Regions from separate parts of the Microbacterium sp. gxy059 genome, predicted to be linked through region 1. Evidence: predicted binding sites of a transcription regulator. Region 1 holds the regulator's gene; the other holds the start of a gene.
The links. Region 1 encodes HrcA, which represses chaperone genes, less so after heat shock. Its sites were predicted from a motif close to TTNGCACTCGNNNNNNNCGAGTGCNAA; they were not measured.

Region 1 (4,411 bases):
GGGTGCCGTATGTCAGCGCGGGCGCGACCGCCCACCTGCGCTCCCGCGAGCGCGGCAAGCGCACCGACGGCGACTTCCGCGTGATCTTCGTCACCGAGGAGCCGCGCCGCGTGGCGTTCGCGCTCGGCACGGTCGACGCGACGAGCGTCAGCGGCGAGGTCTCGCTGTCGGTCGAGTGGCGCGACGACGACGAGGTCTGGTTCGAGGTGCGCGCGTTCGATCGTCCGGTCGGCACGCTGCACCGGATGTTCCGCGGGCTCGTGAAGCGGCGGCGCCGTGCGCTCAACGCCGCGTACCTGCGCGCCGTCTCCCCGCTGTTCGCCTGATGGCGGGAGCTCTCCCGCTCGGCGACCCCGCGCCGTCCGACGGCCGCCTGCCCGGCGGGATCCGTCCGTCGGCCGACGCCGACTTCGGCGTCTATCTGCACGTGCCGTTCTGCCGGGTGCGCTGCGGCTACTGCGACTTCAACACGTACACGGCCCCCGAGCTGCGGGGCGCGAGGCAGGACCAGTACGCCGACACGCTCCTGCAGGAGATCGCCCTCGCCCGCGACGTGCTCGCCGAGGCCGGTCCGCTGCGCCCGGCGCGCACGGTGTTCTTCGGGGGAGGCACGCCGACGCTGCTGCCCGCGGGAGACCTCGCGCGCATGCTCGACGGCGTGCGCGACGCGTTCGGGATCGCGGACGACGCCGAGGTGACTGTCGAGGCCAACCCGGACACGGTGACCGACGCGGTCGTCGGCGAGCTCGCCCGGGCCGGCGTGACGCGCCTGTCGATCGGGATGCAGTCGGCCGTGCCGCACGTGCTCGCCGCGCTCGACCGCACGCACGCGCCCGAGAACGTCGGGCAGGCCGTCCAGGCGGCGAGGAGCGCGGGGCTCGACGTGAGCGTCGACCTCATCTACGGGGCGCCGGGGGAGGGGCTGGCCGACTGGCGCGCGTCGCTCGAGACGGCGATCGGATACGAGCCCGATCACATCTCCGCCTACGCGCTCATCATCGAGGAGGGCACGAAGCTCGCGCGGCAGATCCACCGGGGCGAGGTGCCCGCCCCCGACGACGACCTCCAGGCCGAGATGTACGAGCTCGCGGACGGTCTGCTCGGGGAGGCCGGCTTCGGGTGGTACGAGGTGTCGAACTGGTCGCGCGGCGTCGAGCACCGCTCCCGCCACAACCTGTCGTACTGGCGGGGCGCCGACTGGTGGGGGTTCGGGCCCGGCGCGCACAGCCACGTCGCGGGGCTGCGCTGGTGGAACGTCAAGCACCCGGCGACGTACGCGCAGCGCCTGGCGCTCGGCGAGTCCCCTGCCGCGGGACGGGAGACGCCGGACGACGCGCAGCGCCTCCTCGAGCGGGTGCTGCTCGAGACGCGGATCCGCGAGGGGATGCCGGTCGACGCGCTCCCGTCGCGGGAGGCCCGTCGCGCCGTCGCGGGGCTCGTCGCCGACGGGCTCGTCGAGGGGCCGGACGCCGTGCGGGGCCGCATCGTGCTGACGCTGCGCGGCCGTCTCCTCGCCGACGCGGTCGTGCGCGCCCTGACGGACTGAGCGGGTCGCTCCCAGCGCCCGCGCCGGGACAGTCGATAGAATTGGCACTCCGAGACATCGAGTGCCAGCACGGGAAGGAGCGCAGATGGTCACCGAACGGGGTCTCCAGGTGCTGCGAGCCATCGTGCAGGACTACGTCGACACGCACGAGCCGGTGGGCAGCCGGTCGATCGTCGAGCGCCACGCCTTCGGGGTGTCCGCCGCCACGATCCGCAACGACATGGCGATGCTCGAGGACGAGGACCTCATCGCCCAGCCGCACACCTCGTCCGGCCGGGTGCCCACCGACAAGGGGTACCGGGCGTTCGTCGACCATCTCGCCGACGTGCGCCCCCTGAGCGCGGCGCAGCGCAGCGCCATCACCGCCTTCCTCGCCGACCCGGCGGACCTCGACGATCTCCTCGCCCGCACCGTGCGGCTGCTCACCCAGCTGACGGGGCAGGTGGCGCTCGTGCAGTATCCGTCGTTCGCGCGGGCCGCGATCTCCCACGTGCAGCTCGTGCTGCTCGACGAGCGGCGCGTGCTCGTCATCGTCGTGACCGACACGGGCCGGGTCTCCCAGCGGATCACCCCTCTGGAGGCGCCCGTTGACGAGGAGCGCGTGGAGGCGATGCGCCTGCGTCTGCTCCCTCTGCTCATCGGGATCCCGGTGGCGGATGCGGCCGATCGGATGATCCGCGCCCGGGAGGACGCCGCGCAGGAGACGCCGGCCGACGTCGCGATGAGCGCGGTCGCGAGCGCGATCCTCGACGAACTCGAGGGATTCCGGCAGAACCGGCTCGTGATGGCCGGCGCCGCGACCCTCGCCCGCCGGGAGGACGACTTCCGCGGGAGCATCCACCCGCTGCTCGAGGCGATCGAGGAGCAGGTGACGCTGCTGCGGCTCATGAGCGAGATGTCGTCCGACGAGCGCGGCATGGCCGCGAGCATCGGGCGGGAGAACGCCGCCTTCGGGCTGAGCGAGGCGTCGATCATCGCGAGCGAGTACGACGCGACCGTCGGCACGGCCCGCGTCGGCCTGATGGGGCCGACGCGCATGGACTATCCCCGCAACCTGGCGGCGGCGCGCGCCGTCGCCCGCTACCTGACCCGGTTGCTGGAGGAGGACGAGAGCCGCTGAGGCGGTTCGGCGTCCACGAGGCTCCGGGCGGGACCCGGATCGAACGAACACGCAGAGGACCTGCGGAAAGGCGACTGTGGCAGACCACTACGAGGTACTGGGCGTCTCGCGCGAGGCGAGCGATGACGAGATCAAGAAGGCGTATCGCCGCCTCGCGCGGCGCCTGCACCCGGACGTGAACCCGAGCCCCGAGGCGGCGGAGGAGTTCAAGAGCGTCACGCACGCGTACGAGGTGCTGAGCGATCCCGAGCAGCGGCGCCGCTACGACATGGGCGGCGACCAGGGCGGCTTCGGCGGAGGCGGCTTCGGGGGCTTCGGCGACGTGTTCGAGGCCTTCTTCGGCGCGGCCGGAGGCGGCGCCAGGGCCGGCCGCCCGCGCTCCCGGCGCGAGCGGGGGCAGGACGCGCTCGTGCGCATCTCGCTCGAGCTCGGCGACGTGGTCTTCGGCACGCACCGCGAGGTCGAGATCGACACGGCCGTGCTCTGCGAGACCTGCCAGGGATCCTGCTGCCAGCCCGGCACGCAGCCCGAGCGGTGCGACGTCTGCGGCGGCACGGGGCACGTGCAGCGCCAGGTGCGCAGCCTCCTCGGCAACGTCGTCACGCAGCAGCCCTGCGGCAGCTGCCAGGGATACGGCACGACGATCCCGCACCCGTGCCCGGGATGCCACGGCCAGGGCCGCGTGCGCTCGCGCCGCACGGTGGGCCTCGACATCCCCGCGGGCGTCGAGACGGGCCTGCGCCTGCAGCTGCCGGGCTCGGGCGAGGTCGGCCCCGCCGGCGGCCCCAACGGAGACCTGTACGTCGAGGTGACGGTCGAGTCGCACCCCGTGTTCAGCCGCGACGGCGACGACCTCCTCGCGACACTCGAGGTGTCGATGACCGACGCGATCCTCGGCGCGAAGGCCTCGATCGACGGCCTCGACGGCGCGGTCGATCTCGAGGTGCGCCCCGGCGTGCAGTCGGGAGACATCCAGCGGATCCCCGAGCGCGGCATCACCGGGCTGCGCTCGAAGAAGCGCGGGGACCTCCGGGTCGCGGTGCAGGTCGTGACGCCCACGAAGGTGGACGGGAAGACGCGCCACCTCGTCGAGGAGCTCGCGAAGCGCACGAAGGCGCCTGCGCCGCGCCTGTCGGAGCATCAGCAGGGGCTCTTCTCGAAGCTCCGCGACCGGTTCCGCGCCTGACGTGGCCCTGCACTTCGTCGACGCCGGCGCCGCGACCGCCTCGCCGGGCGATGTCCTTGTGCTCACCGGCGCGGAGGCCCACCACGCGGCGTCGGTGCGCCGCGTGCGCGTCGGCGAGCGGGTCACCGCGACCGACGGCGCGGGGGCGTGGCTGACGGGGGAGGTCGAGGAGGTCGAGCGGGGGCGCGTCGTCCTCCGCGTCGCGTCGCGCGAGGAGCGCGGCGCCCCGCGGCCCCGCGTCCTGCTCGCCCAGGCCCTCGCGAAGGGCGACCGCGACGAGCTCGCGGTGCAGGCGGCCACCGAGCTCGGCGTCGACGGCGTCGTGCCCTGGCAGGCCTCCCGCAGCGTCTCCCGCTGGCAGGGGCCGAAGGCCGAGAAGGGGCGGGGCCGCTGGCAGACCATCGTGCGGGAGGCCGCGAAGCAGGCGCTGCGCGCATGGATCCCCGAGGTCTCGGCCGTCGAGACGACGGATCGGATCGCGGCGCGCGCGGGCGAGGCGCGGGTGCTCGTGCTCGACCCCTGGACCGAGCGCCGGCTGGTCGATGTCGAGCCCGACGAG
Region 2 (4,411 bases), on a different contig from region 1:
ACGATCGCGAGCTGCGCGATCGCGACGGGCGTGAGCCACACCGTCTCCAGGGCGAGGCCGCTGACCGCGTCGACGTCTCCGCCCATCCGCTTCTTCACGAGCCCGTACAGGGCGAACGACGCGGCGAGGATCAGAGACAGCCACGGAACCCGTCCGTAGAACACGACGATCACGACGACCGCCGCGCCGGCGACCCCCACCGCGGCCCACTGCAGCGGGCGCACCTTCTCGTGCAGCACGAGCACCGCGAGCAGCACGGTCGCGATCGGGTTGATGAAGTATCCGAGACTCGCCTCGAGCACGTGGCCCGTCTGCGATGCGACGAGGAACGTCTGCCAGTTGACGTAGATGAGCACCCCCGCGAGCACGGTGCCGAGCAGGAGGCGCCGGGAGCGCAGCACCTGGCGCAGGCGCCCCCACAGCCGCATGGCCGTGATCAGGACGGCGCTCACCGCGAGCGAGAACAGCACGCGCCAGGCGAGCGTCTCCCAGGGACCGCTCGGCGCGAGCGCCACGAAGAACAGGGGCAGGAATCCCCACAGCAGATACGCGCCGAAGCCGAAGGCGAGGCCGGAGGGGCTGGTGCGCGGGGCGACGCCGTCGGGGATCGGCGCGGGGGCGGTGCTCACCGCACCAGCCTAGGACCGGCGGAGGGCGCCGGTGCGCGCCGTCACTCCGCGGGGCGCTCCACCGCGACCCGCTGGCGTGCGAGCTCGTGCGGCCGCTGCGAGGCGACGAACGCCATGAGCTTCTCGCGGACCTCGCAGCGCAGGTTCCAGAGCGCGTCGCCGTCGGCGGCGGTCATCGACGCGCGCAGCTGGGCGACGCCGCCGACCGCGTCGGTCACGACGAGGCCCCAGCTGCGGCGATCCCAGTCGGGCGAGCCGTCGACGATCGTCTCGAGCTCGCGGCGCACGGCCTCGACGTCGATCGTGAAGTCGGCCTCGAGATAGACCGTGCCGGTGAGCTGGGTCTGATTGCGGGTCCAGTTGATGTAGGGCGTGGTCGTGAAGTACGTGGACGGCAGCACGAGCCGGCGATCGTCCCAGATCTGCACGACGACGTAGGTGAGGGTGATCTCCTCGACGGTGCCGAACTGATCGGAGACCTCGACGGTGTCGCCGACCTTGAGCGCGTTCGAGAAGGCGAGCTGCAGGCCCGCGATGAGGTTGCCGAGGGTCGACTGCGCCGCGAGGCCGGCGACGATCGAGGCGACACCCGCCGAGGCGAGCAGCGACGCGCCGAACGTGCGGGCGCCGGGGATCGTCAGCAGCATCGCGGCGATCGTCAGCACCGTGACGAGCGCGATGACGAGGCGCCGGATCATGCGGATCTGCGTGCGCCGACGCCGCAGCGCGAACTCGTCGGCTCCCGCAGACGGGGGCTTCACCATGGCGGCGTCGACGAAGAAGATCAGCACCTTCGCGATGACCCAGCCGAAGACGGCGATGAGCGCGAGCGTGAGGCCGTAGTCGACCGAGGTGGTCAGATCCTCGAAGCCCTCGGGCATGAACGGCGCGAACGTCGCCTTCCAGCCGATGACCGTGAGGAGCCAGAACAGCGGCCTCGTGAACCGTCGCGAGATCGCCTCGAACGCGCGGTGCCTGCGCCCGAGGGAGCGCATGACCCGGCTGAACACCCAGGACACGACGAGGGCGAGCAGCAGCGTCGCCGCGAGGGCGACCGCCACCGCGATCCAGGCGGTCCACACGTTGCCGGAGACGGCGTCGGCGATGTCGGCGATGTCGTCGTCAATCTGTCCCTGCATGGCACCCACCCTAGGGAAGGCGCCCGACAATCCTCTGCGTCATCGATCACTCAGAGGAAATGCGGAACCCCCGGCCGCCGAGAGGCGACCGGGGGCTCCGCGAGCGGGACGAGCGATCAGCGCTCGACGACCGCGAGCACGTCGCGGGCCGAGAGCACGAGGAACTCGTCGGCCCCGAACTTCACCTCGGTGCCGCCGTACTTGCTGTACAGCACGCGGTCGCCGGTCGCGACGTCCAGCGGAACGCGGTTGCCGTTGTCGTCGATGCGGCCGGGGCCCACGGCCACGACCTCGCCCTCCTGGGGCTTCTCCTTGGCGGTGTCGGGGATGACGAGACCGCTGGCAGTGGTCTGCTCAGCCTCGACCTGCTTGATGACGATGCGGTCCTCGAGCGGCTTGATGGAAACCGACACGGTGTACCTCTGCTTTCCTGGACTGACAGAAGACGTAGGTTCTCGCACTCTCGGGGTGAGAGTGCTAATCGGAAGTCTAAGCGCCGAGCTGGCACTCGTGCAACGTGAGTGCCAATTCCGGCGCGGTGCCTACGCTGGGACGATGGAGAACGCCGAGCTCGACGCCCTGCTGACGCCCGAGGCCATGCGGCTGCTCGACGAGCTCGACCCCGTCGAGACCGCCGCAGACGTCGCCCGCTCCGTCTCCCGCCTGCGGGCGGCGGGGCACGGCCCCGACCTCGTCTCCGCGGTCGTCGGCCAGGTGAGGCTGCGGCAGCGCGCCGAGGCGAAGTTCGGTCGCTTCGCGCAGCGCATGCTGTTCACGCGAGCGGGCCTCGAGCAGGCCACGCGCATGAGCGTGTCGGCCCATCACGCGGGGCGGTTCGCCCGGGCCGGCATCGGCCGCGTCGCCGACCTCGGCTGCGGCATCGGAGGCGACGCCCTCGCCTTCGCCTCGCTCGGCCTCGGGGTGCTCGCCGTCGACGCCGACGAGGTCACGGCGGCGCTCGTCGCCTACAACCTCTCGCCGTTCCGCGGCGAGGGGCCCGGCGTCGAGGTGCGGCACGGCCGGGCCGAGCAGACGGACCTCTCGGGCGTCGACGGGGTGTGGCTCGACCCCGCGCGGCGCACGGGCGGGCACGGCGAGACCCGCCGCGTCTCCGCCTCCGACTACGCGCCGCCCCTCGACTGGGCCTTCGCGCTCGCCGCGCGGATGCCGACCGGGATCAAGCTGGGCCCGGCCCACGACCGCGATGCGCTCCCCGGCGACGCGGAGGCGCAGTGGATCAGCGTCGACGGATCCACCGTCGAGCTCGTGCTCTGGAGCGGGCCGCTCGCACGGGAGGGGGTGCGCCGCTCCGCGCTCGTGATCCGCGGCGACCGGGCGCACGAGCTCACGGCCCCGGCCGACGCCGAGGACGAGCCCGTGCGCGCGCTCGGCGCGTTCCTCCACGAGCCGGAGGGCGCCGTGATCCGCGCCCGCCTCGTCGGAGACGTCGCGCGCTCCCTCGGCGCGGGGCCGGTCGCGCCCGGCATCGCCTACCTCGCGGGAGACGCCGAGACGACGAGCCCGTTCGCGCGGTCCTTCCGGGTGCGCGAGGTCCTCCCCGCGGATCCGAAGCCCCTCGCGAAGGCGCTGCGGGAGCGCGGCATCGGCGCGCTCGAGATCAAGAAGCGGGGCGTCGACATCGACCCCGCCGCGCTGCGCCGGAAGCTGAAGCTGCAGGGGCCCGACTCGGCCGTGCTGTTCGTCACCCGCATCGAGGGGCGCCGTGCGGCGATCCTCGCCGACCGGATCGACTGACGCGGGTCGCTCAGCTCGTGCTCTGCTCCGCCCCGAGCGTGCCGAGGTACAGCGCCGTCACCTTCGGGTCGTGCAGCAGCTCCCTGCCCGTCCCCGTGTACGCGTCGCGCCCCTGGTCGAGGACGTAGCCGCGATCGCAGATCTGCAGGCAGCGGCGGGCGTTCTGCTCGACCATGATGCACGTCACCCCTGCCCGGTTGATCTCGCTCACCCGGATGAAGGCCTCGTCCTGACGCACGGGGGAGAGGCCGGCGGAGGGCTCGTCGAGCAGCAGGACCTTCGGGTCGATCATGAGGGCGCGCCCCATCGCGACCATCTGGCGCTCGCCGCCCGACAGCCCGCCTGCCCGCTGCTTCAGGCGCGGGGCGAGATCGGGGAACACTCCGGTGACGAACTCGACCCGCTCCGCGAACATCCTCGGCCTCTGGAAGACGCCCATCTGCAGGTTCTCCTCGATCGTCAGCGACGGGAACACGTTGTTCGTCTGCGGGACGAATCCCACGCCGCGCGCCACGAGCCGGTCGGCCTGGAGGTTCGTGATGTCCTCGCCGTCGAGCGAGATCGACCCGGCACGCACCCGCACCTGTCCGAAGATCGCCTTGAGCAGCGTCGACTTGCCCGCGCCGTTCGGCCCGATGATGCCGATCAGCTCGCCCTCGTCGGCCGTGAGGCTGCAGCCGGAGAGGATGTTCACGCCGGGCAGGTAGCCCGCCGTGATGTCGTCGACGCGCACCACCGTGCGCCTGGTCTCGTCCGCGCTCATCGGGGATCCTCCTCGTCGGCCTCCGCGAGGCCCTCCGCCACCAGCTCATCGGCCGTCGCCTCGGGCGCGTCCGTCGGCTCGACGACGCGGATCCGCCCCGTCACCGATCCCAGGTCGACGTCCTG

Region 2: the regulator HrcA is predicted to act here: its motif matches at 2,270-2,296, upstream of groES (co-chaperone GroES).

What each region holds. Positions count from the first base shown of each region.
Region 1 is NZ_JAMXWT010000005.1:73,950-78,360, reverse strand. It holds gene NHL53_RS04930 (DUF1990 family protein) at 1-326, shown strand, start outside; gene hemW (radical SAM family heme chaperone HemW) at 326-1,546, shown strand; gene hrcA (heat-inducible transcriptional repressor HrcA) at 1,632-2,666, shown strand; gene dnaJ (molecular chaperone DnaJ) at 2,743-3,852, shown strand; gene NHL53_RS04910 (16S rRNA (uracil(1498)-N(3))-methyltransferase) at 3,854-4,411, shown strand, end outside.
Region 2 is NZ_JAMXWT010000029.1:1,760-6,170, forward strand. It holds gene rarD (EamA family transporter RarD) at 1-629, opposite strand, end outside; gene NHL53_RS13455 (mechanosensitive ion channel family protein) at 671-1,768, opposite strand; gene groES (co-chaperone GroES) at 1,885-2,181, opposite strand; gene NHL53_RS13465 (class I SAM-dependent methyltransferase) at 2,324-3,523, shown strand; gene NHL53_RS13470 (ABC transporter ATP-binding protein) at 3,534-4,286, opposite strand; gene NHL53_RS13475 (ABC transporter ATP-binding protein) at 4,283-4,411, opposite strand, start outside.